Regions from separate parts of the Pseudalkalibacillus sp. NRS-1564 genome, predicted to be linked through region 1. Evidence: riboswitches for the same ligand, from Rfam matches in the RefSeq annotation. Region 1 holds a riboswitch; each other region holds the start of a gene.

Region 1 (5,471 bases):
TTCAAAGAGAGAGTAGCTTCCTTTTTCAACGGCAAGCTCATGACTTGCCTGTATCGTTAAATAATTGATTGTTTCATATAGTTCGTCCGCATAGTCTGCCGCTTCCTGACTTTCCCAGACAATCTCTTTTTTCGCAAGGAGGTGATGCCAACCAAACGTTCCAAGACCAATGCTTCTATACTTCTCATTCGTTAACTGGGCTTGAGGCACTTCGATCGTATTAATATCGATCACGTTATCCAGCATTCTTACCTGAATTGGAATTAATCGCTCTAGTGCATTAGCTGTAACCGCACGCCCGAGATTAATACTTGATAGATTACAAACGACATAGTCACCAGGCGTTTTCGTAATGATAATCTTACCGTCATTCGTGAATTCCTCTTCAACGGTCGTTGCACTCATATTTTGCATAATTTCCGTACAAAGATTGGAAGCATAGATCATACCAGCATGCTTATTCGGATTCGCTCGATTCACCGTATCTCGATAGAACATATAAGGCGTCCCAGTTTCCAATTGTGATTTCATAACTCGCTTCATAATCTCAATCGCCGGCACGGTTTTTCTTGAAAGTTCAGGATGGTTCACACATTTCCTATATTTCATACGAAACTCTCCTGATCCTTTTTCTTTGTCATAAGCATCTTCAAGAGAGAACCCCATCACCTGACGGACTTCATGCGGATCAAATAAATACCAGTCTCCACGGTCTTCCACTGCTTCCATAAAGATATCTGGAATACAAAGACCCGTGAAAAGATCATGTGTCCTCATTCGTTCGTCTCCGTTATTAAGCTTGGCATCAAGAAATTCGAAAACGTCTTTATGCCAGACATCAAGATATACAGCAACAGCACCTTGACGCTGTCCTAGCTGGTCTACGCTCACAGCTGTATTGTTTAACTGCTTCATCCATGGTAAAACCCCAGATGAATTTCCTTTAAACCCTTTAATATCACTACCACGAGAACGAATTTTCCCGAGATATGCTCCAATTCCTCCACCATTTTTCGAAACGGTCGCTACATCTGTATTGCTGTCATAGATTCCTCTAAGACTGTCATCCACCGTATCGATAAAGCATGAGCTTAGCTGTCCATAGCTTTTCCCTGCATTTGAAAGAGTAGGCGTTGCTACTGTCATATATAAATTAGATAGCGCCCAATACGCTTCTTCAATTAGATTTAATCTCTTATCTTTTGGTTCATTTACCATGAGCGTCATAGCAATGACTAGAAAGCGCTCTTGAGGTAATTCATACACATTCTTATCATGATCTGTAGCTAGATAGCGGTCTGCGAGCGTTCGTAGTCCGATGTATGTAAACAAACGATCTCTTGATGGCTCGATTAACTTAGCAACTTGCCCTACTTCATTCTTGGAATAAGACTGAAGGAGTGCCTTGTTATAAATCCCTTCATCTGTCAGCTGTTGAAGAAGGCGATAGAAGCTTCCCCCACCATATACCTCTTTCTCAGAACGATGTGAAAGAGACTTACGATAGAGCGAACGAAGATGAAAAGCTGCTGCCACATAAGTCCAGTCAGGTTCTGTTGCGCTAATTCGTTCAAGGGCATTTAAAACTAGAATATTACCGACCTCTTCTTGCGTTGATTCTTCTGAAATACCATCAATTGTTTTTTCAATAAAACTCTCACTAGCAAGTAACGGGTACTCATCTAGGAGCGTTCTTACTTCCTCTATCATTTTTGTTACTGTCATTTCTGCTACAGTACTCATATACCTCTCTCCTTTATCCATCCAAAATAAAAAGCTCACTCTCGGAAGAGTGAGCCTGGAGAAAACGACAACGTATAAATGAACGTACTCGTACATTTACCCTGCCATTTCTCACCCTCAACCCCCGAAGAATAGAAACGTTTTTGACTATACGGCAGGTCTACTGGCTTGTGCTTCTTCCTTGGCAAGCCTTCCCGGAATTAACTCCAGTGGCTTCTTGCCTCGTCCACACGACAGTTGCGGGGACAGCTCCGGATTCAGACCGGATTCCCTATTAAGTCGTTATACGACACCGCATACTCAATTATTTAATTGCGTACAATTTACACCATATATAGTATCCGAAACACTTGATAGTTACTAAATATTGATAACCTCATCTTACATGATGCTTTAATTTAGCACAAGCTTTATTGTTACATTGACTTCAATTTATTTCAACTCTAAAGACACTCACCTATCACTTTCAACATGCTCATGCATATATTGTTGATACCTAAAAAAGTTTCCTAAAGGAAAGAAAGGTGAGTATGATGAAAAGATTATCTTCGGTTAATTTTAAGAAATTGGCTGGCTATACACAACTCTGTCAGAAATTTGGTATTTTGAGTGAACAAGAAAGCAAAGAAATTCTACAAAAGTTAAGTGAGCATAAAACATAAAGTTCTAACTACGATTGAAAAGGAAGCGAGATCACGATCCTTCCTCCCTTTTTATTGTCTTCGGCGTAAATCTTACCATTATGCTTTTCTACTATTGTTTTCGTAATCGATAGACCAATGCCAGAACCTGACTTGTCACCTGTATAGAATCGTTCAAAAACGCGCTGTGGATTCTCGCCAAAGCCTTTACCATCATCTTCAACCTCAATATAAACTTGACCATTATCTTGGTGGACATGTACTTCTATAACGGACGAAGCGAATCGAAGGGCATTACCGAATATATTCATAAAAGCTTGCTTCATTTTATCACTGTCCATCTTAACGTCTATGGCATGATCAGTGTCATACCTTACCTCTATTTGCCGTTGATGTGCAAGTGGTTTTACCGCAGTGATGACTTCCATCAACACGTGATGAAGATCGACTACTTCATAAGTAAAAGATTCATCTACTGTTTCTAACCTAGTTAAATAAGAAATGTCCTGCACGATCTTTTTTAAACGCTGCGTTTCTTTCACGATTACTTCAAGACTATACTCGACGTCCTCTCCTACGATTACTTCATCTAGAATCCCTTCCGCATTCCCTTGAATGGCCATTAGAGGTGTTTTTAATTCATGAGACGCATTTTGAAGGAATTCCTTCTGATCAAAATCATTTTTTCGAAGTTGCTCCGTTAGTTCTTGAAACGTCTTAGCAAGTTCATTGATTTCATCCTTTGTTTTAAGCGTCAACGGGGGTTGTTCCTTGCGCATCGTAAATTCCCTCATGTGGTTGGCAAGTAATCGAATTGGCCCCGCTATTCCTTTCTGCATAATAGCAGCAAGGAGCACGGCAACAGCAGCAGATACTAAAAGACTAACAGCCTGTGATTGCTGAATAATCCGATTGAAACCTTCAAGACTTTCTACCTTCGTAAATAGCACAATACTGCCAACTTGCTCTCGTGAAAGACTAATTGGCACTTCCTCTGTAACGTATAATTTTCCTTTGTTTTCTTCATAATCAATTCGAACTACTTCATCGACATTCGAATAAATTGCCTTCTCGTTTGCATTATAAATTATAAATTGAGATGAGATTAAATTGCCTGCCATTTCAATTCTTCTGCGATCAAGTAACCCATTAGGTGAATTTTCGCCCTTCCACTGTCGATCTTCGAGCATTTGACTAATTTGCAATCCCTCTTTTTGCAGCTGTTCTCTCGTTTCGCGCACAAGATATTCTTGAAACAAATATTGAAATGAAATAGTAGTAATAAGCAGAATAACAACAATAAGAACGATATAACTAAGAAACAATTTGGTACCGATATTAACCTTCTTCATCGATTTTATAGCCATACCCCCAGACTGTCGCAATCTTCGCTTGCGCATTTGCATCTGACATCTTTTTACGTAGCCTTTTCACAAGGTCATCAATAATCCTGCCATCACCTACATATTGATAACCCCAAATGGCTTCAATTAATCTCTCTCTTGTAAACGGTTGTCCTGAATGTTGGAGGAGATAGGCGAGCACATCGTACTCTTTCGGCGTTAAAGCCATTTCTTCCTCATTCACTAATAACAGTCTTTTTTTCTTATTTAAACGTACGTTCTGAACAGTGATTTCTTGTGAAGAATGGTTTTTCTCTAGGCGATTCATCCGTTTGAATAGATTCTTAATACGCACAACAAGTTCTCTAGGGCTAAAAGGTTTCGTTAAGTAATCATCAGCACCAAGTTCAAGGCCTAGTATCCGATCAAGCTCTTCATCTCTTGCGGAAACAACGATAACGGGAATGTAAGAATACTTTCTTAACCGTCGAAGGAGTTCAAGTCCATCAACATTTGGCATCATAATATCTAATACTAATAAATCGGGTTCAATTGTTTCTAGAGCACTTAACACTTCTGCCCCATCTGTAAAGGTTGAGACAATAAACCCTTCTTTTTTTAAATACTTCTCTAAAATATCACGTATATTTTGTTCATCATCTATCACAAAAACGTGCTGCATCTCTCTCAACTCCGTTCCCTTTTCACATCTTAGACGAAATGTGCTTTTCATACTCTTTATATTATCCTAGCCTTATCTGACAGTAAATCAGCCGCATGTCTTCAAAACATACGAAAGAGATAGGGGCCCCTATCTCTCGCTAAGATTAGCTAAGTTTTTCAATCAGCTGATCAAGTATATCATTTTTTTGTTTCACAATTTCTTGAGCCTGCTCTCGCTTGGCTTCCATCTCTTCGCGCATTTCTTCTCTTGCGGCTTTCTCTTCGTCGGTTAACTCTGGACGCTCTCCACTTTCTTCAAGTTCCTGCTTCTTAGACTCTCTCTCTTCATGAGCAGCCTGTGCTTCATCATGCATCGCATCAAGCTGTGAGTTTAGATCAGCAAGCTCTTTCTGAAGCTCATCGACACCTTCAACACTAGAAGCATCCTGATCAAGCAAAAGGTCGATTAATTGATCTTTTTTCTCAGCAGTTGCCATTTTCAGTTCGCGATCTAGAGAGCGGTCTTCGAAGTGACCTCTTTTCCCATGATCTCCTCTAGGACCTGCCATCTCCTGGGTTTGCCCTACTGTTTGCTCTTCTATTTCAGTTGACTCGTCATCTGCCGCATTAACATTTGCTCCAGCTATCCCCCCAGCTAAAACCATAGAGGCAACACCAATCATCCATTTGTTCATCTTCATCAATCTCCCTTCATAGGTATGTTCTTACAATACCTATTATGGACAACAACTTACGAAGAAATTTGTAAGAATGATGTGAAAATGATGTGAGTTTGCTCTATCTCTTTTTTAATTGGTCGATCACTTTAGCATCCAAACTACGTACATGCAAATCACGCTGTGGAAACGGTATCTCAACGTTGTGATCTGCAAGAATTCGGTTAATGCGGAAGTTTAAATTACTCTTCGTTTCTACCGCTGCTTTTGGTGACGAGATCCAAATGAATAGTTGAAAATCAAGTGATGAATCACCAAAACCAAGGAAATTCACAAAAGGAGGAGGAGTCTCAAGCACATACATGGAATTCTCTTTTTCTTCCATAGCAACTTGAAGCAATAGC
Region 2 (5,471 bases), on a different contig from region 1:
CGGACGCTGGTTACCATCATTGGTGTCATTATTTCCGTAGCGATGGTCATGGCTGTCGCGACGCTTGGTGTCTCGTTCATGGATCTCTTGCAACGACAATCGATCGCGACGGATGGAGAGTGGCACGTTCAATATGAGAACGTCGATTCCGATCAAATTGAAGCGATCGAAAGCGACGAATCAACCAAGACTCTGGTTCTCGCAAACGATGTAGGTTATGCCAAATTAGATGAAGCGAAAAATGAAAGCAAACCTTATTTGTTTATTAAAGAATACAATGAGCAGGGATTCAAAAACTTCCCAATCGAAATAAGCGAGGGACGCTTGCCGCAGGAAGACAATGAGATTGTGTTGTCTGAAGAAGTTGCGGGGAATGCAAAGGTGAAACACGGAATTGGCGATCAACTCACACTGAACGTTGGCGAACGCCAGATGGAAGGTGTTGAACGTCCTTTTTCTCAAAACGATCCCCTCCAAACGGATGTAGAAGGTGCAAGTGAATCATTAGAAAATGAGAACACGAGAACGTATACGATTGTAGGAACAATCAAACGTCCCACATGGGAACCCGCGTGGGCGCCCGGTTATACGGCGATTAGCTATGTCGATCAAAGCCTTATGAATAGCAAGGACACCGTTGATGCTGTCGTCGTGTTGGACAAAGTGAAACGATCTCTTTATGAGCATGCAGAAGCGCTGGCGAAACAAAACAATATTGAAAACGTCTCGTTTAACGATGAACTGCTTCGCTACTATGGCGTGACCGATAACGATAATCTGTTAACAACAATGCTACTGTTAACCGGAATTATTATGAGCGTTATCATTATCGGTTCCGTTGCATTGATTTACAATGCATTTGCGATTAGTGTTTCCGAACGTTCGAGACATTTAGGTATGCTGGCGAGCGTTGGAGCGACGAAACGACAGAAGCAAACATCGGTCTTTTTTGAAGGAGCGATTATTGGCCTGATCAGTATCCCGATCGGAATTCTTGCTGGATTTGCTGGAATAGCGACTACTTTCATGTTCATTAATTCCTTTATTGAAGGGGCGCTTGGGGGTACAGAAAAGCTCCAAGTCGTCGTAACGCCTCTAAGTATTCTCGTTGCCTGTGGGATTTCAATCATCACAATTTTTATTTCATCCTATATGCCAGCACGTAAAGCATCGAAGATCTCAGCCATTGATGCTATCCGACAAACGCAGGATATCAAGCTATCGGGCAAAACAGTGAAGACTTCCAAACTGATTCGAAAATTATTTGGGATCGAAGCTGAGATCGGCTTGAAGAATTTAAAGCGGAATAAAAGAAGGTATCAGGTGACCGTTTTTTCCCTTGTGATTAGCATTATCCTGTTTCTATCTGTTTCCTACTTTACATCGAATTTAGAAAAATCGGTTGAGCTCTCGCAGCAAAACCTCAATTTTGATATTCAAATAAGTGGAAACAGCGTTGAGAAAGGGGATCTGGAGCCGTTTACGAAGCTCAAGAATGTTACGAAAGCAAGTATGACCAAGGAACTGGTGTTAAACACCTATGTGGATGATGATGCTATCCCAGATGGATTAGAGGAAAACTTATATCAGGATGAGAGCTTACTAAGGGATGGGAAATACCAGTATAATGCGGTTTTACATGGCTTAGATGAACAAAGCTTTAACGAATATGCAAAAAAAGTAGGCGTGGATGCAGAGAAACTTCAGGATCCGGAGAAACCGGCCGGTATCTTGATTGAAAACGTCTCTTATATGGATCCTGAGACAAGCAAGATTAAGGAAACAAAGTCTCTCAACGCCAAAATAGGGGAAAGCATCGAGCTATCTTCAATGAATTATGAAACAGAGGAAGTAAAATTAATAAACAAAGTTAAAATCGGTGCTTTAACGGATGAACTGCCAATGGGAGTGAGTAGGTCTGGTGCCGGTGGACTCGACGTCATTGTTTCTGAGGAAACCATGAAGGGGATGATTGATAAAGACGTTCAAAAAGACGTGCGAACCTCTCTCTATATGAACAGTTCAGATCCAATGGCTACGCAAGAAGCGATTGAAGAGATGAAACGATCCGATCTGTATGTTTATAATGTTTTTCAAAATAGACAGCGCGACAAGCAGATGATTCTGTTCATGTCGGTCTTCACGTACGGATTTATTTCGTTAATTTCCCTAATCTCAATCGCAAATATCTTCAATACAATCTCGACAAGCATTTCTCTTCGCAAGCGAGAATTCGCTATGCTTAAGTCCGTTGGGATGACACCGAAAGGATTTAGTAAAATGATGAACTACGAAAGTATCTTCTATGGCATGAAGGCAATCCTCTATGGGATTCCAATCAGCATCGCAATCATGTTCTTGATGTATTTGTCATTTAGAAGTACGTTTGTCTATGGGTTCACATTGCCGTGGATGAGTCTTCTCTTTGTGATCATTGCCATCTTCATCATCGTAGGTTCCGCAATGTTCTACTCTATTAAGAAATTAGACAAGAATAATATCGTTGATACGTTGAAGCAAGAGAATGTGTAAGCGGTGGAAGCGGAGGGCGGGGTCAGGCTCGTGCCTGACCCCACCAAAAGACAAAAGCAGCAAAAGTGTCCTTCAATGAGGGACACTTTTTTTGCTTTTGTAAGTCTGAGAATTTCTTCGGAGCCTTAACGAATAAGGGGGATCGTTGTGAATGAAAGCGAAGGGGTCAGAGAGGGGTCTGACCCCCTCAAAACACAACTGTTCCCCCCACCCCCGCAATCATGTATAATAAACCTGTTACCAATTACATAGTGATCGATTCAGGTGTCTTTTCAATGAAGACTTAATAGGGAAGCTGGTGCAATTCCAGCGCGGTCCCGCCACTGTAAATGGTCGCCTGCTGCAGAATCCACTGTTCGTAACAGCGAATGGGAAGGAGCAGCATGCGATAACCATGAGCCAGGAGACCTGCCTGAGTCTAGCGCGAACAGCCTACGAGGATAGGGATGTGCGAACGGATTCAGGTGCTGCCTTTGGCACACCGTTACTTCCATTCGACCATCTCCATGCCCTCGTGCGTGGGGATTTTTTAGTTTAGAGACATCAGAAAACAGGAGGAGAAACACACATGAAAAAGCTTTATTCACTACTCGTTTTACTTTTTCTCGTTACAGGAATCATCGCAGGTTGCGGAGCGAGTGAAGAGAACAGCGCGACAAATGAAGAAAATGCGAATACAGAGCAAGCTGAACAGTCAGAAGATAGCGCTTTCCCAGTAACGATAACGGATGCGTTGGACCAGGATGTTACGATCGAAAAAGATCCTGAAAAAATTGTCTCCTTAATCCCGAGTAACACTGAGATCCTTTTCGACCTGGGAGCAGGGGAAGAAGTCGTTGGCGTATCTGACTTCGCCAACTATCCGGAAGAAACGGCTGATATCGAAAAAATCGGCGGCATGGAATTTAACGTGGAGAAAATCATTTCTCTAAAGCCTGATCTCGTACTTGCACACGGCTCAAGCGCACATAACTCAGAAGCAGGTCTACAGCAGCTTCGTGATGCTGGAATCACCGTACTCGTTGTGAACGATGCGAAAAGCTTCGATGAAGTGTACGCTTCCATCGAAATGATCGGACAAGCAACTGGTGAAACGGAAGAAGCGGAAACAGCGATCGATGAAATGAAGCAAGATCTTGAAGACATTCAAGCAAAAGCAGAAAGCATTAGTGAAGAAGATCAGAAAAATGTCTTCGTCGAAGTTGCCCCTGCGCCTGAAATCTACTCTCCAGGGAAGAATACGTTTATGGATGACATGCTAACGATGATTCACGCGAAGAACGTGACGCACGATCAGGAAGGCTGGAACCAGGTGGATCAGGAAGCGATTATCGAAGCGAATCCAGACGTGATCATCACAACGTACGGCTACTATACAGAGAAGCCAGTTGAACAAGTGTTAAGCCGCGACGGCTGGCAGGACGTAACGGCTGTCAAAGAAGAGCAGGTTGTTGACGTACACTCTGACCTCGTTACGCGCTCTGGCCCTCGTCTTACTGAAGGAGTAGAGGAACTTGCAAAAGCGGTTTATCCGGATGTTTTTGCTGAATAAACGGTTCATTGCCTATCCGATTGCGATAGCACTCTTAATTGGTGCCATGCTCCTTGGCATTTCAATCGGTACTGTTTCAGTTCCAGTGCTTACCATTCTAAAATTAATCGGAAGCGAAGTTTTACACCTTCCATTCATAGGCAAAACCGATCCAATGTTTACAACGATTGTGATGGATATTCGCTTGCCACGCGTCATTTTGGCAGGTCTAGTGGGGGCGTCTCTTGCGATAGCAGGGGCCGCCTTTCAAGGTCTTTTGCGTAATCCACTAGCGGATCCGTACGTGCTCGGCGTTTCATCCGGAGCATCAGTTGGAGCGGTACTCGTGCTGTTTTTCAACCTGTCCATTCCGTTTGTCGGCATGTTCACCCTACCAGTTATGAGCATCGCTGCATCGATTCTCACGATTTTCCTCGTGCTTTTCTTCGCACGACAAATCGAGCGATCGATGCGCGTGGAGACGATCATCCTAACAGGAATTGTGTTTAGCTCATTCCTTGGCTCACTCCTGTCACTTATGATCGCCTTAACAGGAGAGGAGCTTCGTCAAATTATCGGCTGGCTTCTTGGAAGCGTGTCGATGCGCGGATGGGAATACATCGGAATCATTCTTCCATTTTTCATCATCGGCTCAGGGATCCTGCTGTTTAGCAGCAAGGAGCTGAACGCGATGTCGTTTGGTGAAGAACGCGCTCAGCATATCGGCGTAAACGTCGCGAAACGAAAGCTTTGGATTCTAATCGGCGGCTCGATTTTAACAGGGGCAGCTGTTGCGGTTTCAGGAACGATTGGTTTCGTTGGCCTTGTGATTCCGCATTTAACGCGCCTTCTATGGGGCCCGGATCACAGGCATTTACTGCCACTATCCATTTTACTTGGAGCTGCTTTTCTAATCATCGCTGATTTAATTTCAAGAACGATCATTTCACCAACTGAGCTGCCGATTGGCGTCATCACATCGCTTATCGGTGCCCCGGTATTTGCCATCATTTTAATACGAAGACGTAAGGAAAGAAGAGGATAAGCATGCTAAGCGTACATTCTGTTACAGGAGGATACCCCGGTCACGACGTGCTTGATGACATCACGTTTGATGTGAATCAAGGTGAGCTTCTCGGGATCGTTGGACCAAACGGAAGCGGCAAAACGACTATTTTTAAAATGGTTAGCGGCATTCTAAAAGCAAAGTCCGGCTCAATCATGCTCAAAGATAAGCCGCTCTCAAGCTACTCAGCGAAACAGCTGGCGCGCGTGCTTGCGGTTCTTCCACAGCATGCGGATCAGGCTTTTCCTTATACCGTTAAAGAAACCGTTTCGCTCGGACGCTACGCCCATCAGACGGGATGGTTTCAAATGTGGAGCGAGCATGACGAGATAGTCGTGCAGC
Region 3 (5,471 bases), on a different contig from region 1:
TTTTCTTATTTTGATTCATTTCTCTCAACCGAAACCATTATTAAATTAATGCGAAAGCATTTTTATGACTACCGCAGAAATGGCCAATTACGGATGGCGTTTCAAATTTTAGCTGTGATGCTTTATTTCGATCCAACAAATAAATGGGCGATCGAACTATCGCGGAAATTAGAATATCAAAAAGTTAGAAGCTTCTATGAAGGAGATCATGATGGTCTTAAAGAAGTGGATCCGCTTTTTGCTGAAATTCAGGCTTATGATGACCTTCAAGCACATCAAGCCTACCTTGAATCAATCCTTCGTAAAGAAAAACGTGTTATTGAACGATCCGCTTTACGCCTTTACCTCTATCTCCAATCACCTGAAGAGGATGATCTGGACCCACTATCTCTCATCGATGTTACGCTCTCTGAATCTGAGCGAGCCCGTCTGCTATCATTGATGTATGCAGAAGCACCTCACCATAAAACTCTAAGAAACAATGCTTTTCAAGCTCTAATGTATTTAAATAAAACAAGTGAAGCCATTCAATTAATGACAGAACGAAAAGGTGAAATCACCCAAAGTGAATATGACCTTCTTCTAAGTGCATTTCAAGATGAGACTACAAATTTCAAAACCTTTGATTATCCTTCCCTTCAAAGCTGTTTGGAACGTAAAGAAAATCGTCCTTATCTAGATGGTTTACTTCAAGCACTTATCCCTAGGATGCTGCATGAATTTGGATTGGGATACGTCTATAGCTGGGTGAAGCCTTTATTCGAGAAAAACCAAGATCTCTCTATCCTATCAACGCTACAAACAATGGCGGATATTCAAGATGATCCAGATAAGCAATTTCAGCTAGGTAAGCTCTACCATAAACTTAAACAATATGATGAAGCAATTACCTGCTTCGATTGGGAGATGGAGCTGCATCCAACGGACCCAACCCCTGTTCAGTGGTTGACGAAGGTATATCGTGAGATGGGTAAAGTGGAGGAATCGAATACCTATATGTCGATTTATTCTAAAATGCAAAGAGTGTCTCAACAATAGCGCTGGCTTATGCCAGCGCTATTTTTTTTGGCTATATTAATGAGCCTAAAATCGGGAATCAACAGTATAAGCTAACATAGCCTTTTTGTTAAAGTGACAATCAAAATGATCGTCTTCTTTTTATATTACATTTGATAAACATAAGTAGGTTCATATAAACTAAGAAACAACGAACAATGAATACTTCACGGTTGTCAGGAGCGACGTATGGAAAATCAAACGAGTTATGCCTATGACATTATTCAAGTATGCCTTTTGGCTGGAAAGGTAATGCTGCAAAATGGCGGTGAAACTTACCGTGTAGAAGATACGATGACTAGAATTGCGGACGCTTATGGGGCAACGCATTCGAATAGTTACGTAACCCCTACTGGGATTATTTTCTCTTTAGAAGGTCCTGAACCTTCCAAAACACAGTTGATGCGCATTTCAGAGCGCACGACGGATTTAGATAAAGTAACGAAGGTAAATAGTATATCGAGGAGAATTAGCAGCGGTGGTCTTTCGATTAAGGAAGCTTATGAAGAGCTTGACCAATTGGATAAAATGACCGAGCGGTATACATTTCCTAAGCAGTTAGTTGCTGCTGCGATTGCAAGCGGTTGTTTTCTAATTATGTTTCAAGGGGAGTGGGGAGATTTTCTTCCGGCAGTTCTTGCAGGGGGAGGTGGCTTTTATAGTGTTTCACTATTTAACCGCATTGTACCGATAAAATTCTTCTCAGAGTTCCTTGCTTCATTTGTCATAGGATTACTCGCTGTCCTTTTTGTGTCTACTGGAATCGGTGGGCAACTTGATAAAATTATTATTGGTTCAGTGATGCCACTTGTTCCTGGTCTATTAATCACGAATGCTGTAAGGGATTTAATGGCGGGGCATTTAATATCTGGCCTATCTAAAGGCGCAGAAGCCTTTCTTACCGCATTTGCGATTGGAGCAGGCATTGCCCTTGTTGTATCATTTTTATAGAAAGGGAGGACAATTATGACAATTATTGCTCAGGTTTTGACGAGCTTTGTGGCAAGTGCAGCGTTTGGATTATTATTTAACGCTCCTAAATCCTCCCTTATTAAAGGCGGGTTTGTTGGCATGTGTGGCTGGATGATTTATTACGGAATGGAGGCATCAGGTATTGATGCTGTCATCGCCACTGTAACAGCCTCATTTGTCATCGCTGTTATTAGTCAGGTTTTTGCAAAGGTGTATCGGACACCAGTCATTATATTTAGTGTAGCGGGGATTATTCCGCTTGTTCCAGGTGGTCTGGCTTACGATGCGATGAGGAATTTCGTTCAAAATGATTACAATAGTGCCATTAACCTTGCAGCCAGAGCATTTATGATATCGGGATCCATTGCAGTAGGGTTAGTATTTTCGGAAGTGATCAATCAAATCATACGGCATTCCACACTCGCAAGGGGGCAGAAATAGGTCTTCATCCTTTTGCAATGTAGGCATTCATTATGATAACGTTTAGTTGGATAACTGTGTCGAACGGTGTCAAATAATGTTAGTATCTGGGGAGGATCAATAATGAAAACCTATCCCCATCTCGGGTTGTTAACAATTCGATTGGTCGTAGGTATGCTTTTTTTTGCTCATGGTTTTTTAAAGTTTTCTGAAGGGATCACGAATACAGTAGCTTTTTTTGAGACAATCGGTATTTCTGGTTTTCTTGCTTATGTTGTGGCTATAGTTGAGTTAACTGGAGGAGTTTTGATGATTCTCGGCTTAGAAACGCGAATTGTCAGCGTACTGTTTTCCATGATTTTATTAGGAGCTCTTCTCTTTGTAAAGAGATCAACTGGAATGCTGGGCGGTTATGAACTAGACATTGCTTTTCTAGCTATGTCAGTGTCTTTATTTCTAGGAGGCGGCGGTCCATATAGTCTTTCAACATACCTTAAGAGAAAAGGTTGGTCGTTTAAGATCGATCAGGAGAAAGTAACAAAGGATTAAAGAGGAAGTGACTGAATGGCTAAACCAAAAAAGAAGTTAAAACCGGGTGCCAGATGGTTATTATTATTTGCGGGACTCGTTATTCTATTTTTGTTTATTAACTTTCTATTTCATCCATTTGCAAATACAAAAGGATTTAAATTAGATTCTCAACCGCACTTGGGTGAGGAAACAGCGCCAGTTGAAATTGTGCAATTTGGTGATTATAAATGCTCTTCATGTCAATCCTTTAATGAATCTTTGCTTCCAAAAATCCAAGAGGAATTATTAGCAACTGAGAAAGCAAAATTTTACTTTGTCCATTATCCGTTCCTCTATAAAGATTCCACGAGGGCTGCTGAATTTGCTGAGGTTGTTTATCAAGAATTAGGTAATGATGTATTTTGGCAATTTCATCATGTTCTGTATGACAAACATAAAAAAGGATCTGAGACGAAAGATGTTTTAACTGAATCTTTCTTAACGAAAACCCTTAGTGGTCTAGTTAGTGAAGAAGAAACGGACAGAGTTGTTAAAGCCTATAAGAGTGGTGCAGGTGAGAAACGAGTAGAAGCTGACCTTGCTTATGCAAATAAAAAGAATGTTTCAGAAACGCCTACCTTATTTGTAGATGGTAAGCGTTTTGACGGAACTAGTTTATCTGAATTAAAACAAATGGTTGAGGATTCAACCGACGAATAAATAAAGGCGCTGTGAAGGCGTCTTTTTTTTGTTGCATTCTAATTAATTGGTTCCTCTGCAGGCGGAAAAATCATTAAATAAACGTTTGTTTAAGGTATAAATAGTTAAACAAACGTTTGATTAACGAATGGTATTGACTTTTGGATCCCCGGCATGAAGAATAGAGAAGTACAATTGAATAAAATGGAAAAGGTGTACTGATTCCAGTACTTAATAGGGAAATTGGTGAAAATCCAATGCGGTCCCGCCACTGTAAGAAGTAAGGACGGTGCGTTACCCCACTTATCAATGATAGGGAAGGGGCATTCGTTCAACAAAGCTTCAAGCCAGGAGACCTGCCTTTTCTAAAGCACTGATTGACCTACGGACGATAGGGGGGGTGTAACGGAGAAGACTGGGAAAAGTCTATTTGTTGTGCATGCTCTTATGAAAAGAGTATGCATTTTTTATTGTTTAGAAAAGGAGAGATGATATGAAAAAGAATGTAAGCGAATCAAGAGTGTATAAGAGCAGCCGTATTTTTCCGCCTGACCTTAACAGCCATGGAACATTATTTGGGGGTAAACTCCTTGCCGATATGGATATGCTAGCATCAATCGCGGCGACAAGGCATTCTCGTCTAGAATGCGTGACAGTGTCTATGGATACGGTGGAGTTTTTACATCCTATAACGGAAGAGGATTCGATTCATTATGAAGCTTTTGTCATATGGACAGGTAAAAGCTCAATGGAAGTTTTTGTGAAAGTAAACGCCGAACACCTTTTAACGGGTGCCAATCGTATAGCAGCGACGTGTTTTATTACGTTTGTAGCCCTTCTCGACGGTAGACCAATGAAAGTACCTGGAATTCAGCCGGAAACTGAAGGGGAAAAGCAGCTTAACGAGCTAGCCCAAAAAAGAGCTCAAACAAGATTAGATCGTAAAGAAACAAGCAAGAATCTAGGGGGAATCCTAACGTTGTTATAACCAGAAAAGAGGGCTGGAGTATTCCGGCTCTCTTTTGTTAGTCGTGAGACATTTTATCGTTATATTTTGGTTCATTCCTAAAAGATGGTAGTTTTGTATTTAAAACCACATTTAGCTGATTGGAGAGGGAATCACCCCTCACTCTTATAGAAACAATATTTACGAGAGAGGTTCCTTTTTAGATCCCCTGGAATCGGAAACTTTTTGTGGAAATCAAGTTAGTAAAAGAGTGTTGAGTGGTATAGGGATGAGAGTGAAATGAATAAAAACAAAGGAGACGGCCAATGTGGATTAGACATGATTTCTTCAAGTATATAACAGGTATTATTCTATTATTAATCTGTTTTTTCTTTTTGACAGAATTAGATTTATTGAAACCGGTGAAAACAATTATAGGTACATTGTTTTATCCAGTACTAATTGCTGGTTTTTTGTATTATGCAATCAAGCCTATTGTTAAGTTATTAAAAAAGATTCCATTTGTATCAGATATTGTCGCGATTTTAATTGTGTTTATAGGGATTGCGGGTATCCTCTATACTGGATTCACTTTTCTAGCAAATCCGATTCAGAGTCAGGTTTCAGAGTTTTCGAAGGAGTTGCCTGAGAAGCTGAAAGAATCAGCAAAAGAAGCTGAGAAAATGATGGAGAAAAATGATATGGGGATGCTTTCTGTAGAAAACCTTCAACAAAAAGCAACGAGCTATTTAGGTAATTTAACGCAAAGCCTCGGTGATCATATTATGCAGGTTGTGAGTGCATTAACAAGTGCTACGACAGTCCTTGTAATCGTACCTTTTGTCTTATTCTATTTTCTTAAAGATGA

Evidence for each region. A riboswitch is a leader RNA that binds a small molecule or an ion and turns the genes downstream of it on or off. The one in region 1 is predicted to bind cobalamin.
Region 2: linked by a shared signal. The riboswitch ahead of ACIFPW_RS21080 (ABC transporter substrate-binding protein) and the one ahead of ACIFPW_RS12850 (ribonucleoside-diphosphate reductase subunit alpha) in region 1 are both predicted to bind cobalamin.
Region 3: linked by a shared signal. The riboswitch ahead of ACIFPW_RS02000 (acyl-CoA thioesterase) and the one ahead of ACIFPW_RS12850 (ribonucleoside-diphosphate reductase subunit alpha) in region 1 are both predicted to bind cobalamin.

The regions. Positions count from the first base shown of each region.
Region 1 is NZ_JBITPM010000026.1:3,685-9,155, forward strand. It holds gene ACIFPW_RS12850 (ribonucleoside-diphosphate reductase subunit alpha) at 1-1,725, opposite strand, end outside; cobalamin riboswitch at 1,880-2,055, opposite strand; gene ACIFPW_RS12855 (sensor histidine kinase) at 2,414-3,751, opposite strand; gene ACIFPW_RS12860 (response regulator transcription factor) at 3,723-4,409, opposite strand; gene ACIFPW_RS12865 (hypothetical protein) at 4,555-5,085, opposite strand; gene ACIFPW_RS12870 (mechanosensitive ion channel family protein) at 5,189-5,471, opposite strand, start outside.
Region 2 is NZ_JBITPM010000049.1:8,717-14,187, reverse strand. It holds gene ACIFPW_RS21085 (ABC transporter permease) at 1-2,532, shown strand, start outside; cobalamin riboswitch at 2,778-2,962, shown strand; gene ACIFPW_RS21080 (ABC transporter substrate-binding protein) at 3,101-4,084, shown strand; gene ACIFPW_RS21075 (FecCD family ABC transporter permease) at 4,047-5,108, shown strand; gene ACIFPW_RS21070 (adenosylcobinamide amidohydrolase) at 5,111-5,471, shown strand, end outside.
Region 3 is NZ_JBITPM010000004.1:103,969-109,439, reverse strand. It holds gene ACIFPW_RS02025 (tetratricopeptide repeat protein) at 1-1,038, shown strand, start outside; gene ACIFPW_RS02020 (threonine/serine exporter family protein) at 1,246-2,007, shown strand; gene ACIFPW_RS02015 (threonine/serine exporter family protein) at 2,023-2,469, shown strand; gene ACIFPW_RS02010 (DoxX family protein) at 2,572-2,997, shown strand; gene ACIFPW_RS02005 (DsbA family protein) at 3,013-3,678, shown strand; cobalamin riboswitch at 3,852-4,035, shown strand; gene ACIFPW_RS02000 (acyl-CoA thioesterase) at 4,151-4,645, shown strand; gene ACIFPW_RS01995 (AI-2E family transporter) at 4,930-5,471, shown strand, end outside.